DNA from 3 places in the Allobranchiibius sp. GilTou38 genome. Region 2 is predicted to be linked to each of the others. Evidence: predicted binding sites of a transcription regulator. Region 2 holds the regulator's gene; each other region holds the start of a gene.

Region 1 (4,712 bases), on a different contig from region 2:
GCATCCCCATCGCAGGCTTCTGCCACCAGGTCGCACAGCGGAATCTGCGCGTCCGCCGGTTCCATCGTGGGTCGAATCGATTTCGTTACGTCGTCGCCGAGGGTCGCCGCAGGGCCCCACGTCTGGTGGGGCGTCGGCTGCGAACCGCCGAGACTCATCTGGCTCCTTCGGACCCACCGGGTCCTTGGTCGACGCGCGATAGCAGTCCACCGTAACCAGCCTCGCATACGCGCCGTCAATCGCGGGGGTGGCGTGTCCGGCGCCTGACACCATGTCCGGCATGACGACAGCTCCCCTGCAGGTGCCCATCCGCGACGCATCGATCCGCCTCGGTCAGCTGCTCAAACTGGCCGGGGTCGTGCAGGACGGTGCGCAGGCGCGCGCGCTGATCCAGGGCGGCGAGGTGCTCGTGGACGGGCAGGTCGAGACCCGGCGCGCGCGGGCGGTGCCGGTGGGCGCCGTCGTACGTCTGGGCGACGTCGAGGTGCACGTCGTCGCCGGATGAGGCCCCCTCACACGTGACGACGGGCTCCCAGCCGGATGGCTGGGAGCCCGTCGTTCGTGCGATTCAGCTCGGTTCAGCTCGGCTCAGTGCGAGTGGCCGTGGCTGTGGTTGTGCCCGGCGTCTGAGTCGTCCTCTTCCTTCTTCTCCACCACGAGCGTGTCGGTGGTCAGCACCATCGACGCGATCGAGGCGGCGTTGCGCAGCGCCGACCGGGTGACCTTGACCGGGTCGATGACCCCGGACTTGATCAGGTCGCCGTACTCGCCGGTGGCGGCGTTCAGGCCGTTGCCCGGCTCCAGGTCGCGGACCTTGGAGACCGCGACGTAGCCCTCGAGGCCGGCGTTCTCGGCGATCCAGCGCAGCGGCTCGACCACGGCCTTGCCGATCAGTGCGGCACCGGTGGCCTCGTCGCCCTCGAGCGCGAGGTTCTGCAGCGCGGCCGAGGCGTGCACCAGAGCGGAGCCGCCACCGGCGACGATGCCCTCCTCGATGGCTGCCCGGGTCGCGGAGATGGCGTCCTCGATGCGGTGCTTCTTCTCCTTGAGCTCCACCTCGGTGTGCGCGCCGACCTTGATGACGCAGACGCCGCCGGCCAGCTTCGCGAGCCGCTCCTGCAGCTTCTCGCGGTCCCAGTCGGAGTCGGTGCGCTCGATCTCGGCCTTGAGCTCCTTGACGCGGCCGTCGACGTCCGCGGAGTCGCCCTGACCCTCGATGACCGTGGTGTTGTCCTTGGTCACGACGGTGCGACGGGCCTGACCCAGCACCTCGAGGCCGACCTGGTCCAGCTTCAGACCGATCTCCTCGGCGACGACCTGGCCGCCGGTGAGGATGGCGATGTCCTGCAGCATGGCCTTGCGGCGGTCACCGAACCCGGGCGCCTTGACCGCGACGACGTTGAACGTGCCGCGGATCTTGTTGACCACCAGGGTCGACAGGGCTTCACCGTCGATGTCCTCGGCGATGATCAGCAGCGGCTTGCCGGCCTGCACGACCTTCTCCAGCAGCGGAAGGACGTCGGCGACGGCGGAGATCTTGCCCTGGTTGATCAGGATGTAGGCGTCCTCCAGGACGGCCTCCATCCGCTCGGGGTCGGAGACGAAGTACGGGCTGATGTAGCCCTTGTCGAACTGCATGCCCTCGGTGAAGTCCAGCTCGGTGATCGCGGTGGAGGACTCCTCGACCGTGATGACGCCGTCCTTGCCGACCTTGTCGAAGGCCTCGGCGATGAGCGAGCCGACGGTACCGTCCTGCGCGGACAGGGTGGCGACCTGGGCGATCTCGTCCTTGCCCTCGAGCTCACGGGCGGTGGAGAGCAGACGGTCGTTGATGGCCTCGACGGCCTTGTCCATTCCGCGCTTCAGTGCGGACGGGGCGGCGCCGGCCGCGACGTTGCGCAGGCCTTCCTTGACCATGGCCTGGGCGAGCACCGTGGCGGTGGTGGTGCCGTCACCGGCGACGTCGTTGGTCTTGGTGGCGACCTCCTTGGCGAGCTGCGCGCCGAGGTTCTCGTACGGGTCGTCCAGCTCGACCTCGCGGGCGATGGTCACCCCGTCGTTGGTGATCGTGGGGGCGCCCCACTTCTTGTCGATGACGACGTTGCGGCCCTTGGGGCCGAGCGTCACCTTGACGGCGTTCGCGAGTGCGTCGACACCGCGCTCGAGGGACTTGCGGGCGGAGTCGTTGAACTCCAGCGTCTTAGCCATGTGTGGTCCTTAAGTGTTTCGTGGGTGCGTGCGGGGAGGCAGGCAGCTGGTACGACGACGCCCCGGCGGCGGGCCCGGCAGTGTTGATGACGGGCCCACAGCCGGGGCGTGCGACGTACGAGATGTCGTCAGCTACGTGACGACGGGAGTTACTTGACGACCGCGAGGATGTCGCGGGCGGAGAGGATGAGCAGCTCCTCGCCGGAGTACTTCACCTCGGTGCCGCCGTACTTGCTGTAGATGACCTTGTCGCCGACGGCGACGTCCAGGGGGACACGGTTGCCGTGGTCGTCGATGCGACCCGGGCCGACGGCCAGGACCTCACCCTCCTGGGGCTTCTCCTTGGCGGTGTCCGGGATGACCAGGCCGGAGGCGGTGGTCTGCTCGGCCTCGACGGACTTGACGACGACGCGGTCTTCGAGTGGCGTGATGTTGACCGACACGGTGGGGACCTTCCTTGGTGGCCTGCCGATGGCAGGGAGTTGGTGGTCCCTGGGCCCTCGCCGGTGAAGGCCGATCGAGGACGCCGTCGCGGGGTCGGCCTCGGTGCCTGCACTGGCACTGTCCCAGGGGGAGTGCCAGCCCTGAATCTATGCCGGGCGTTAGCACTCGTGCAACTCGAGTGCCAAACCCGCACGAAGGGCCGCGGCAGCGGTCGTCACGAGCCCGTCGTACGTCAGAATGTCCGCCATGGATCCCGCCCTGGTGCACCGGCTCGCGTCGGGCGAGGGGTGGGGCCTGCTGCAGTCGCTGCCACCGTACGACGCGTCCGAGGCAATGTCCCTGGCCACCAGGCTGCGCGGCGAGGGTTTCGACGCCGAACTGGTCTCCGCGGCGCTCACCCAGTCCGACCTGCGCGCCCGGGCCCTGCCCAAGTTCGGTGCGGCGGCCCGCGAGATGCTCTTCACCCGCGACGGCCTGGAGCAGGCCACCCGGACACGGATCGCCGCCCGCCACGCGACCCGGTTCGTCGAGGCCGGGGTACGCCACGTCTACGACCTGGGCTGCGGCATCGGGGCCGACGCCATCGCAATGGCGAAGGCCGGGATCGCCCTCACCGCCGTCGACACCGACGAGGCGACCGCGGCCATCGCCGCCGTCAACCTGCGCCACTGGCCGCGGGCCCAGGTGCAGCACACGGCCGCGCACGACGTCGCGATCCCGAGCGGTGAGGACGCCCGCGGCTGTGGCATCTGGCTCGACCCTGCGCGACGTACACCCGGGGTGGCCGACGCCCAGGGCCGCACCCGCCGGCTCTTCCGGCTCGAGGACATCAGTCCGTCGTGGGACGACGTCCGCGGCTACCTCACCCGCACCCCCGCCGCCGGGGCCAAGCTCAGCCCGTCCTTCCCGCACGCGGCCGTGCCGGCCGGGGTCGAGGCGCAGTGGACGTCGTACGACGGGGAGGTGCTGGAGTGCGCGCTCTGGGCCGGCGCCACCGTGCGGACGCCCGGTCGCACCGCCTGCGTCGTGCGAGAGCATGTCAGTGCGCTCGTCACCGAACGCGACGCGCTGGGCGCCCAGCCGCTGCCCGCGGAGCTTGCCCGCCTCGGCCCCTACCTCTACGAGCCGGACCGCGCCGTGATCCGGGCTGGTCTCGTGGGAGCCCTCGTCAACGCGGCCGACGGCCGGGAGCTGTCACCGGGCGTCGGGTACGTCACCGGGCTGGCCGACGTCCAGCTGCCCTGGGCGCGCCGCTATGCCATCACCGACGCCATGCCCTACAACCTGAAGGGGCTTCGCGCGTTGTTGCGCGACCGGGACACCGGCACCCTCACCATCAAGAAGCGCGGGGTCTCCTTGGACGCCGACCAGCTGCGCCGACAACTGCGCCTGCAGGGCGATCGGACGACCACCATCGTCATCACCCGGGTCGGCGGCGCGCAGGTCGTGCTGGTTGTGACGCCGCTGTGACCGGCCGCCGCCGTCTCGCACCGCTCGCACTGCCCGTGGTGCTCGCGCTCGCCGCGTGTTCCGGTGGCGGCGACGCGGCATCGTCGGCGCGCGACTCGGCCGCCCAGGTCCGCACGACGAGCGCGACCCCGTCGGCTCAGGCGACACCGTCGACCTCCTCGACCTCGGCGGCACCTTCCACGTCCCGCGCCCACGGGTCGTCGTCCGGCACCCCGACGCGCACACCCACCCGCACCTCGACACCGTCGACGCGCGCGAGCGCGCGGTCCGAACCGGCCACCTGCATCGACTCGATCGTGGACCGGATGACGCCCGCGCAACGTGCCGGTCAACTGGTGATGGTGGGGATGACGACCGGCGGTGCCGGCGCCGTGCGGCGGGCGATCGCCGTATCGCACGTCGGTTCGGTCTACTACGCCGGCGGGTGGCAGGGGTCCGCGGCGGTGAGCGCCGCGTCGGCAGCCGTGCAGGCGCAGGCGAGCAGCACCGGCTCCCCCGGCCTGCTCATCGCCGCCGATCAGGAGGGCGGGCAGGTGCAGGAGCTGCGCGGCAGCGGATTCCCGGCCATCGCATCGGCCACGGCCCAGGCC
Region 2 (4,712 bases):
GCGACTTTCGCCGGACGGTGCCGCTCGACGTACGCCTGCATGTCGGCGGTCGAGCCGGCGTAGTCCGCGGCCTGCACCACGTCGGGCGGGCATTCGGGGTGGGCAAGGACGACGACGCCCTCGTTGCCCTGTCGGATCTCGGCGATGTCCAGCGGCGTGAACCGCTCGTGCACCTCGCACGCTCCGGGGTGGGTGATGACCTCGACGCCGGTGCGCGCGGCGACGTTCCGCGCGAGGTACTGGTCCGGGATCATGATCACCTTGTCGACCCCGAGCGACTCGATGACCCGCACGGCGTTGCCGGAGGTGCAGCAGATATCGCTCTCGGCCTTGATCGCGGCCGAGGTGTTGACGTAGGTGACCACGGGGACGCCGGGGTGCTCCGCCCGCAGCGCGCGCACCTGCTCGGGCGTGATGCTCTCCGCCAGCGAGCACCCGGATCGCAGGTCCGGGAGCAGCACCCGCTTGGCCGGGTTCAGCAGCTTCGCGGTCTCGGCCATGAAGTGCACGCCCGCCAGCACGATGGTGCCCGCGCGTACGTGCTGTGCCTCGCGCGCCAGGGCCAGGGAGTCGCCGACGATGTCCGCGACACCGTGGTAGATCTCCGGCGTCATGTAGTTGTGCGCCAGGATCACCGCGTCGTGCTCGACCTTGAGCCGCTCGATCGCCTCGATGTCGGGCTCGAACGTCGCCCACTCGACCTCGGGGATGACGTGCCGCACCTTCTCGTACGTCGCTGTGGTCATCTCGGTGCCTTTCGCAGTCACGGTGCGGGAGTAATGCTCCTGGTGAGTAAATGCTGAGACTGAGCATAACACTCGAGCTCGACAACCTCCGCTACGTGTTCGTCAGCGGCCGCGGGGGATCGGCAGCTTCGTCCCCACCTGCGCCCGCTCCGCGAACACCTCGCGCCGGAAGCGGTAGCGGCGCGCGGGCCGCCCGCCTGTCCCGTGGCTGAGGTCGCCGGTGGGCTCGACCAGCTGGTGCTGCTGTTCGACCAGCCGGCGGAAGTTCTGCTTGTGCACGTCCTGCCCGGCGATGGCCTCCACGACGTCCTGCAGCTGCCCGAGGGTGAACGTCGGCGGCATCAGCTCGAAGACCACCGGCCGGTACTGCAGGGCCGATCGCAATCGGGACAGCCCCGTCGCGACGATGCGGCGGTGATCGTGCAGCATCGCGACACCGGATTGCGCCCGCACCTGCTTCGCGCGCGGCGACTCGGCCACGATGCCTGCCTCCCAGAGCAGTTCGTACCGCTGCAGCGCCAGCTCGGGGCGCCACGGCATCGAGCCGGTTCCGAAGAGGTGCTCGCGGCGTTCCTCGCGCGCCTCCCGCGCGGCACCTCGCACACCGCGCACCCACCGCGCCAGGTCGTCGACGAGCTCCTGGTCGGTGCCGACCGAGCGACGGTCCTCCCAGGGCAGCAACGTGTAGGCGCCCGCCCACTCGGCGGCGGTGGTGTCGGCGCGGGTCAGGCCGAGATAGGAGATCGAGATGACCCGCCCGGTGCCGTCACCGCGTCCGAGGTCGGCGAACGTGTAGAGCTGCTCGACGTAGCCCAGCGTGTGCCCGGTCTGCTCGGCGGCGAAGACGCGCACGCCCTCCTGCAGAGAGTCGTGGTCGGCCCGCAGCTCCCCGGCGGGCAGTTGCAGCGGGTCGCCGGAGGCGAGCACCGCCGGCCCGTCCTCGCCCACGGAGGCCACGACGGCGACCAGCTCCGCGCGGAACCCCACGGCAGGGCGACCGGAGGAGCTCACGGCGACGGCACGGTGACGAAGTCGATGAGTTCCTCGACCCGGCCGAGCAGCTCCGGCTGGAGGTCGGCGTAGGTGCGCACGGTCGCGAGGATCTGCTTCCACCCGCGCGCGACGTCGGCCTGGGATTCGTGCGGCCAGCCGAGCTCGGCGAGGATCCCGTGCTTCCAGGACCGGCCGCGGGGGATCACCGGCCACTGCTGCCAGCCCAGCCGCTCGGGACGCACCGACTGCCACACGTCGATGTACGGGTGGCCGACGACGAGGACGTGCTCTCCGGCGTACGGCGACGCCATCGCCCCCGCGACGATCCGGGCCTCCTTGGTCCCGGGGACCAGATGATCGACGAGCACGCCCATCCGGCGTCGAGCGGTCGGCTTGAAGTCGCGGATCACCGACGTCAGGTCGTCGACGCCCTCGAGCAGCTCGACCACGACCCCCTCGATCCGCAGGTCGTCGCCCCAGACCTTCTCCACCAGCTCTGCGTCGTGGCGGCCCTCGACGAAGATGCGCGATCCGGCGGCGACGCGGGCCGTGACCCCGGCCACTGCACGGGAGCCGCTGGCGGTCCTGGTGGCGGCATTGCGGGTGGCGTCGATCGCGGTGGTGTCCTTCACCGCCACCAGCTCCACCGGTCTGCCGTCAACCAGGAACCCCGGCCCGAGGGGGAACGCCTTGCTGCGTCCGCGCCGGTCCTCCAGGTGCACCACGTGCATCCCACCGGCCTTCTCCACGCTGGTGATGGCCCCGCACCAGCCGGTCTCGACGTCCTCGACGACGACGCCGACCTCGGCCGGGAGGGGCACGGACCGACCGCGGCGGGGCGCGCGCCAGTCACCGGAGAGCACGTCGGCGCCGTAGCGGTCTGGGGTCACGGCACGAGGGTAGGGGCCCCCGGCCGAGGCCGGCAGGGAGGACACGCGCAGCGCCGCGGAGCACGTAGACTTGGCACTCGACGAAGTGGAGTGCCAGCCGACACCGTCTCGGGAGGTGACATGAGCGAAGAACGCCGCCAGCACGTGCTGCGCGCGATCGTGCAGGACTACGTCGCGACGTCCGAACCCGTGGGTTCCAAGGCGCTGCTCGACCGCCACCGCCTCGGGGTGAGCGCCGCCACCGTCCGCAACGACATGGCCGTCCTGGAGGAAGAGGGGCTCATCACCGCCCCGCACACCTCCGCCGGCCGGGTGCCCACCGACGCCGGCTACCGCGCGTTCGTCGACCGACTGAACGAGATCAAGCCGATGTCCCGGGCGGAGCGCGCCGCGGTGCAGACCTTCCTCGCACAGGCCGTCGATCTCGACGACGTGGTTGACCGCACGGTACGACTGATGTCGTCGCTGACCAACCAGGTCGCCGTGATGCAGTACCCCTCGCTCAACCCCGCGACGATCCGGCACACCGAGTTGGTCTCCCTCGACGGCGACCGCCTGATGGCCGTGGTGATCCTGTCCAACGGGCGGGTCGAGCAGCGCATCGTGCAGGTGGACGTCGACCTGGTCACCGAGGCCGGTCAGCAGTTGCTTCGGACCCTGCGCGATCGGGTCAACGAGGCCGTCGCCGGCGCGACTTGGTCCGAGGGCATTCGTCTGCTGCCGGCGGTCATCGACCGCATCGCCCCCGAGCATCGCGAGACCGCGGGTCTGGTGATCGCCGTTCTGGCCGACGCCCTGGCCCAGCAGCGGGAGGAACGGGTCGCGCTGGCGGGCACCGCTCACCTGGCCCGATCCGTCAGCGACTTCCCGATGACGATCGGCCCCGTGCTCGAGGCGCTGGAAGAACATGTGGTCCTGCTGCGTTTACTCGGACAGATGAGTCTGACGAGCAGCGTGTCCGGCGATTCGGTGGCCGTGCGCATCGGCGCCGAGAACACCGTCGACGGACTGCGCGGCGCCTCGGTGGTCAGTTCCACGTATGGAGCGGATTCGACCGCCGGGCTCGGCGTCCTCGGTCCGACCCGGATGGACTACCCCAGCACGATGGCGGCCGTGCGAGCGGTCGCGCGCTACGTGTCCGAGATTCTCGACCAACGCTGACCGCCGGTTCGCTACCGGCCATGTACTGCTTGAAGACGACCAGCTGACAAGGATTTTCGTGAACGACTACTACTCCGTCCTCGGCGTCTCACGGGACGCCAGCCCGGAAGAGATCAAGCGCGCCTACCGCCGCCTCGCCCGCAAGCTGCACCCGGACGTCAACCCCGGTGACGAGGCGTCCGAGGAGTTCAAGGCCGTCTCCCAGGCGTACGACGTGCTGTCGGACCCCACGAAGAAGTCGTCGTACGACATGGGTCAGGACCCGTACGGCGGCCAGGGTGCCGCCGGCTTCGGCCAGGGATTCTCCTTCAGCGACATCATGGACGCGTTCTTCGGCGGCACGGCTGCCGGCGGTGGCGGCCCGCGCTCGCGCGCCCAACGCGGCCAGGACGCGCTCATCCCCGTCGACGTGGACCTGCGGACAGCGGTCTTCGGCAGCGAGGAGGACATCACCTTCGACACTGCGGCCGTCTGTCACACGTGTGAGGGAAGCGGCGCCCGCGCCGGCACCGGCAAGCGCACCTGCGACGTGTGCCGCGGCGCCGGCCAGGTGCAGCAGGTGCAGCGCTCCTTCCTCGGTCAGGTCATGACGACCCGCCCCTGCGCCGCGTGCCGCGGTTTCGGTGAGGTCATCACCGACCCGTGCTTCGAGTGCTCCGGCGAGGGCCGGGTGCGCGACCGTCGCACCATCACGATCAAGGTGCCCGCGGGCGTCGACACCGGCACCCGCATCCAGCTCACCGGCGAGGGCGAGGTCGGCCCCGGCGGCGGCCCGGCCGGCGACCTCTACATCGAGGTCCGGGTGCGCAAGCACGCGACCTTCCAGCGACAGGGCGATGACCTGCACTGCTCGGTCGAGCTGCCGATGACCGCGGCGGCGCTGGGCACCGAGCTGCCCCTGGAGACATTCGACGGAGTCCGC
Region 3 (4,712 bases), on a different contig from region 2:
GCTGCAGCCCTGGCCGCAGACGCAAACCGGCCACGCCGACGCTCTCGTTTCGCCGTCGGATCGCCTCAGGCGGCGCGGATCTGCAGCTGTTGCCCGTCCGGGTCGGTCACGTGGACCGACCTCGAGTCGTCCTCGTGGATGACGGTCGCGTCCGCGTAGCCGTGGTCCTGTAGGTCCTTCGCGACTGTGTCGAGGTCGCGGGCCGTGGTCAGGCGCAGGCTCACCAGAGCGCCGGACCTGCCGGTGAGGGAGGTGCCGTCGCCGACGTGCAGGCCCACGGCGCCCGTCCCCACGGAGAACTGCGCGTACGTGCCGTCCGCCGCGCTCATCGAGCGCTCGAGCCCCAGCGTCCGGAGGAACCGCACGTAGGGGCCCGCGGGATCGGTGAAACGGACCGCCACCACGCAGATCGAGGCGTCGGGCGTCGGTTCGTGCGTCTGGTAGCCGTAGGTGTCGGCGTGCACCGAGTTGATCTGCACCTCGTCACCCAGCGGATCGGTGATCATCAGCGATGCGCCGAAGGTCTCATCGACGTATGTCGTGCCGAGTCGCTCGGCCAGGCCGATCAGGTCCGAGGATTCGAAACACAGATTCGTCTGGCCCGCGGCGCTCGGGGAGTCCGCGTCGCCGGCGGAATGCAGCCAGACCCGGCCCGCACCCGCGTGCAGATCGACCCAGCCGGACGACGTGACGGCGGGGGAGAGGCCGAGCACCTCGAGGAACTCCCGCATGGCCGGCAGGTCGTCGGTGTAGCGGATGGCGGCGACGGTCAGAGGCATGGTCATGACTCCCTTTCGGTGGATGTGCTCGTGGGCGTGCCGGGGTGCTCGTGGGCGTCGCCGTCGAGGTAGTCGGTGAGCGCACGTGAGACGAGGGTGGACAGGCTGCTGCCCTCGTCGACGGCCCGGTGCTTCACCCGGGTCACGAGGTCGGGCGGGAGGTAGACGTTGAACTGCACCTTGGAGGAGGGGTCGCGAGTTGCCATGACAGAATACTAGCAAAGTAGCAGGCGAGTCATAGGATGTCGACGAGACGCTCCCAGATCGCCCCATCCGGCTCATCCGTCACGGCACGCCGCAGCAGAATGACAAGGGTGTGATTCGCTCCTATAGTCGAGGCTGTTCATCTCGACGGCTGAAAGGTTGCCCATGAGCGTCGCCGACGCGCAGGTCCAGGGGGCCGACCGCACCAGTGATCTGTCCGATCGCGACCGTCGCATCCTGGACTTCGAGCGCACCTGGTGGAAGCTGCAGGGCTCCAAGGAGCAGGCCATCCGCGAGACGTTCGACCTCAGCTCCACGCGCTACTACCAGGCGCTGAACTCCCTGATCGACACCCCGGGCGCCCTCGCGTACGACGCGATGCTGGTCAAGCGACTGCAGCGGCTGCGGGCCGGCCGGATGCGCCAGCGCACCGCTCGTCGACTCGGGTTCGACCAGGGCGAGAAGGCCTGACCCCCTCCAGCCGCCGGACCTGAAGTCCGGCCTGCCATCCGGTGCGATCCGTGGGGCCTCAGCCGTTTGCACTCGGGGGCGGCGAGTGCCAATAATGCTGTTAGCACTCTCGCCATGAGAGTGACAGACAGTGGCCGTCCGACGAGTGCCGCTCACCGCCGGGTATCCGTACACCCGGGCAGGCGCGGCTCGTCCGTCGCGGGCGTCGTACGGCCAGCTTCGGTACGCACTGTGGGAGGACCACGCAGATGGCCAAGACCATTGCATTCGACGAAGAGGCCCGCCGCGGCCTCGAGCGGGGCATGAACATCCTCGCTGACGCCGTGCGCGTCACACTCGGCCCCAAGGGCCGCAACGTGGTGCTCGAGAAGAAGTGGGGAGCCCCCACGATCACCAACGACGGTGTCAGCATCGCCAAGGAGATCGAGCTCGAGGACCCCTACGAGAAGATCGGCGCCGAGCTGGTCAAGGAGGTCGCCAAGAAGACCGACGACGTCGCCGGTGACGGTACGACGACGGCGACCGTGCTGGCCCAGGCCATGGTCCGCGAGGGGCTGCGCAACGTCGCCGCCGGCGCGAACCCGATGGCCCTCAAGCGCGGCATCGAGGCCGCCGTGGCCGCGGTGTCCGCATCGCTGCTGAGCCAGGCCAAGGAGATCGAGACCAAGGAGCAGATCGCTGCTACCGCCTCCATCTCGGCCGCTGACCCGCAGATCGGCGAGCTCATCGCCGAGGCGATGGACAAGGTCGGCAAGGAAGGCGTCATCACCGTCGAGGAGAGCAACACCTTCGGGCTCGAGCTCGAGCTCACCGAGGGCATGCGCTTCGACAAGGGCTACATCTCCGGCTACATGGTGACCGACACCGAGCGCATGGAGACGGTGCTGGACGACCCGTACATCCTGGTCGTCAACTCCAAGATCTCCAGCATCAAGGACCTGCTGCCGCTGCTGGAGAAGGTCATGCAGTCCGGCAAGCCGCTGATGATCATCGCCGAGGACGTCGACGGCGAGGCGCTGTCGACCCTGGTGGTCAACAAGATCCGTGGCACCTTCAAGTCGGTTGCCGTCAAGGCCCCCGGTTTCGGTGACCGTCGCAAGGCCATGCTCGGCGACATCGCCATCCTCACCGGTGGTCAGGTCATCTCCGAGGAGGTCGGCCTCAAGCTCGACACCGCGGAGCTGGACCTGCTGGGCACCGCGCGTCGCGTGGTCGTCACCAAGGACGAGACGACCATCGTCGAGGGTGCGGGTGACACCGACCAGATCGCCGGTCGCGTCAGCCAGATCCGCGCCGAGATCGAGAACTCCGACTCCGACTACGACCGCGAGAAGCTCCAGGAGCGCCTCGCGAAGCTCGCCGGTGGCGTGGCCGTCATCAAGGCGGGCGCTGCGACCGAGGTCGAGCTGAAGGAGCGCAAGCACCGCATCGAGGACGCCGTCCGCAACGCGAAGGCTGCCGTCGAAGAGGGCATCGTCGCCGGTGGTGGCGTCGCGCTGCTGCAGGCGACCGACGCCGCGTGGGGTGGACTCAAGCTCGAGGGCGACGAGGCCACGGGTGCGAACATCGTCAAGGTGGCCGCCGAGGCTCCGCTGAAGCAGATCGCCTCGAACGCGGGCCTCGAGCCCGGCGTCGTGGTCGAGAAGGTGCGCAACCTGCCCTCCGGTGAAGGCCTGAACGCCGCGACCGGCGAGTACGTCGACATGGTCGCCACCGGCATCATCGACCCGGCCAAGGTGACCCGCTCGGCGTTGCAGAACGCCGCGTCGATCGCCGCGCTCTTCCTCACCACCGAAGCGGTCATCGCCGACAAGCCGGAGAAGAACGTGCCGGCGGCGCCGGGTGGCGGCGACGAGATGGGTGGCATGGGTTTCTGACCCAGCCGCGCAACGAAGGTCGCGGACGAGCGAAGCGAGTCCGCGGCCGCAGTGGAGTGGCTGGGGCAGAAACCCAGAAGGAACAGCTTCTGAGCTGAACCGAGAAGGGCCAGCTCCCCAGCTGAACCGGATGGAACAGCTTCTGAGCTGAACCGAGAAGGACCAGCTTCTGCGCTGAACCGATACGGATTAATCTCCGACTGACCACTCCGCGAAAAACGCAAGCGAACAACGCAGACGAATCACCGGGACCGCCCCGCGCCAGAGATGGCGCGGGGCGGTTCTGTCGTACCCAGCTCAGGAAGAGGGGCACGGTTGCCGAAAGCAGCGGGAGCGGGTGCGACGATGGCGCGATGGCGATCCTCGACGCGAGCCTGGACGAACTGCGCGCGACGCGCACGAGCATCAAGTGGCGTGCCTACGACCCGGACGTGATCCCGGTATGGGTCGCTGAGATGGACTGTGCGCCGTGCGATCCCGTGGTCGAGGCCATCGAGGGTGCGCTGCGTCGGGGCGACGTGGGGTACGCGGCCCCGGGTCCGCTGGAGGAGGCGTTCGCGCACTTCGCGAAGGAACGGTGGGACTGGGCGGTCGACCCGGCTCAGGCGATGATGCTCCCGGACGTGATGATCGGCGTGGGTGAGCTGCTGCGTGCGAACACCCGCCCCGATGCGGCCGTCGTGCTGAGTCCGCCCTGCTACGACGCCTTCTTCGGCTTCGTGCAGGCCGTCGGACGTCGGCTGGTCACGGCCCGGCTGGACGCGAATTTCCGGCTCGACCCCGAGGCGCTGGAGGCGGCGTTCCAGGACGCCGGACCCGGCGCGGCGTACATCCTGTGCAATCCGCAGAACCCGATGGGCACCGTTCACACCGCGGACGAGCTGGCGATGCTGGCCCGGCTCGCCGACCGGTACGACGTGCTGGTCGTCTCCGACGAGATCCACGGGCCGCTGACGCACCCGGGGGTGACGTACACGCCGTACCTCGCGGTGCCCGAGGCGAGCCGGGGCATCAGTGTCGTGAGCGGGTCGAAGTCCTGGAACCTCGCGGGCCTGAAGATCGCGCTCGCCGTGCCGGGCGCGGACGCGACGGCCTCCCTCGGTGCCCTGCACGAGGTGAACACGCACGGCGCCAACCACCTGGCCGAGATCGCACACACCGCGGCGTACGCGCACGGCGCCCCCTGGCTGGACGAGCTGCGCGGCGAGATCGTCGAGCGGCGAGAGCTGTTGCGGGGGATGCTCGCCGAACAGCTGCCCGAGATCCGGGTGACACCAGGGGAGTCGACCTACCTCGTCTGGCTCGACTGCACCGAGCTGGGACTGGCCGATCCGGCACGCTCCTTCCTGCAACAGGGCCGGGTGGCGCTCGGCGTCGGGAC

What was found. Region 2 encodes HrcA, which represses chaperone genes, less so after heat shock. Its sites were predicted from a motif close to TTNGCACTCGNNNNNNNCGAGTGCNAA; they were not measured.
Region 1: a site for HrcA is predicted at 2,811-2,837, ahead of groES (co-chaperone GroES). Genes of this name have one in related genera too.
Region 3: a site for HrcA is predicted at 1,555-1,581, ahead of groL (chaperonin GroEL). Genes of this name have one in related genera too.

What each region holds. Positions count from the first base shown of each region.
Region 1 is NZ_JAGEKN010000017.1:56,895-61,606, reverse strand. Features, by position in the region: gene shbA (RNA polymerase sigma factor ShbA) at 1-65, opposite strand, end outside; gene JOB34_RS16825 (RNA-binding S4 domain-containing protein) at 272-505, shown strand; gene groL (chaperonin GroEL) at 589-2,208, opposite strand; gene groES (co-chaperone GroES) at 2,358-2,651, opposite strand; gene JOB34_RS16810 (class I SAM-dependent methyltransferase) at 2,899-4,122, shown strand; gene JOB34_RS16805 (hypothetical protein) at 4,259-4,408, opposite strand; gene JOB34_RS16800 (glycoside hydrolase family 3 N-terminal domain-containing protein) at 4,428-4,712, shown strand, end outside.
Region 2 is NZ_JAGEKN010000016.1:26,200-30,911, forward strand. Features, by position in the region: gene nadA (quinolinate synthase NadA) at 1-818, opposite strand, end outside; gene JOB34_RS16495 (hypothetical protein) at 849-1,757, opposite strand; gene JOB34_RS16500 (DUF3097 domain-containing protein) at 1,754-2,629, opposite strand; gene hrcA (heat-inducible transcriptional repressor HrcA) at 2,750-3,790, shown strand; gene dnaJ (molecular chaperone DnaJ) at 3,849-4,712, shown strand, end outside.
Region 3 is NZ_JAGEKN010000005.1:119,781-124,492, reverse strand. Features, by position in the region: gene JOB34_RS04015 (hypothetical protein) at 66-785, opposite strand; gene JOB34_RS04010 (CopG family transcriptional regulator) at 782-985, opposite strand; gene JOB34_RS04005 (DUF3263 domain-containing protein) at 1,149-1,454, shown strand; gene groL (chaperonin GroEL) at 1,703-3,331, shown strand; gene JOB34_RS03995 (aminotransferase class I/II-fold pyridoxal phosphate-dependent enzyme) at 3,685-4,712, shown strand, end outside.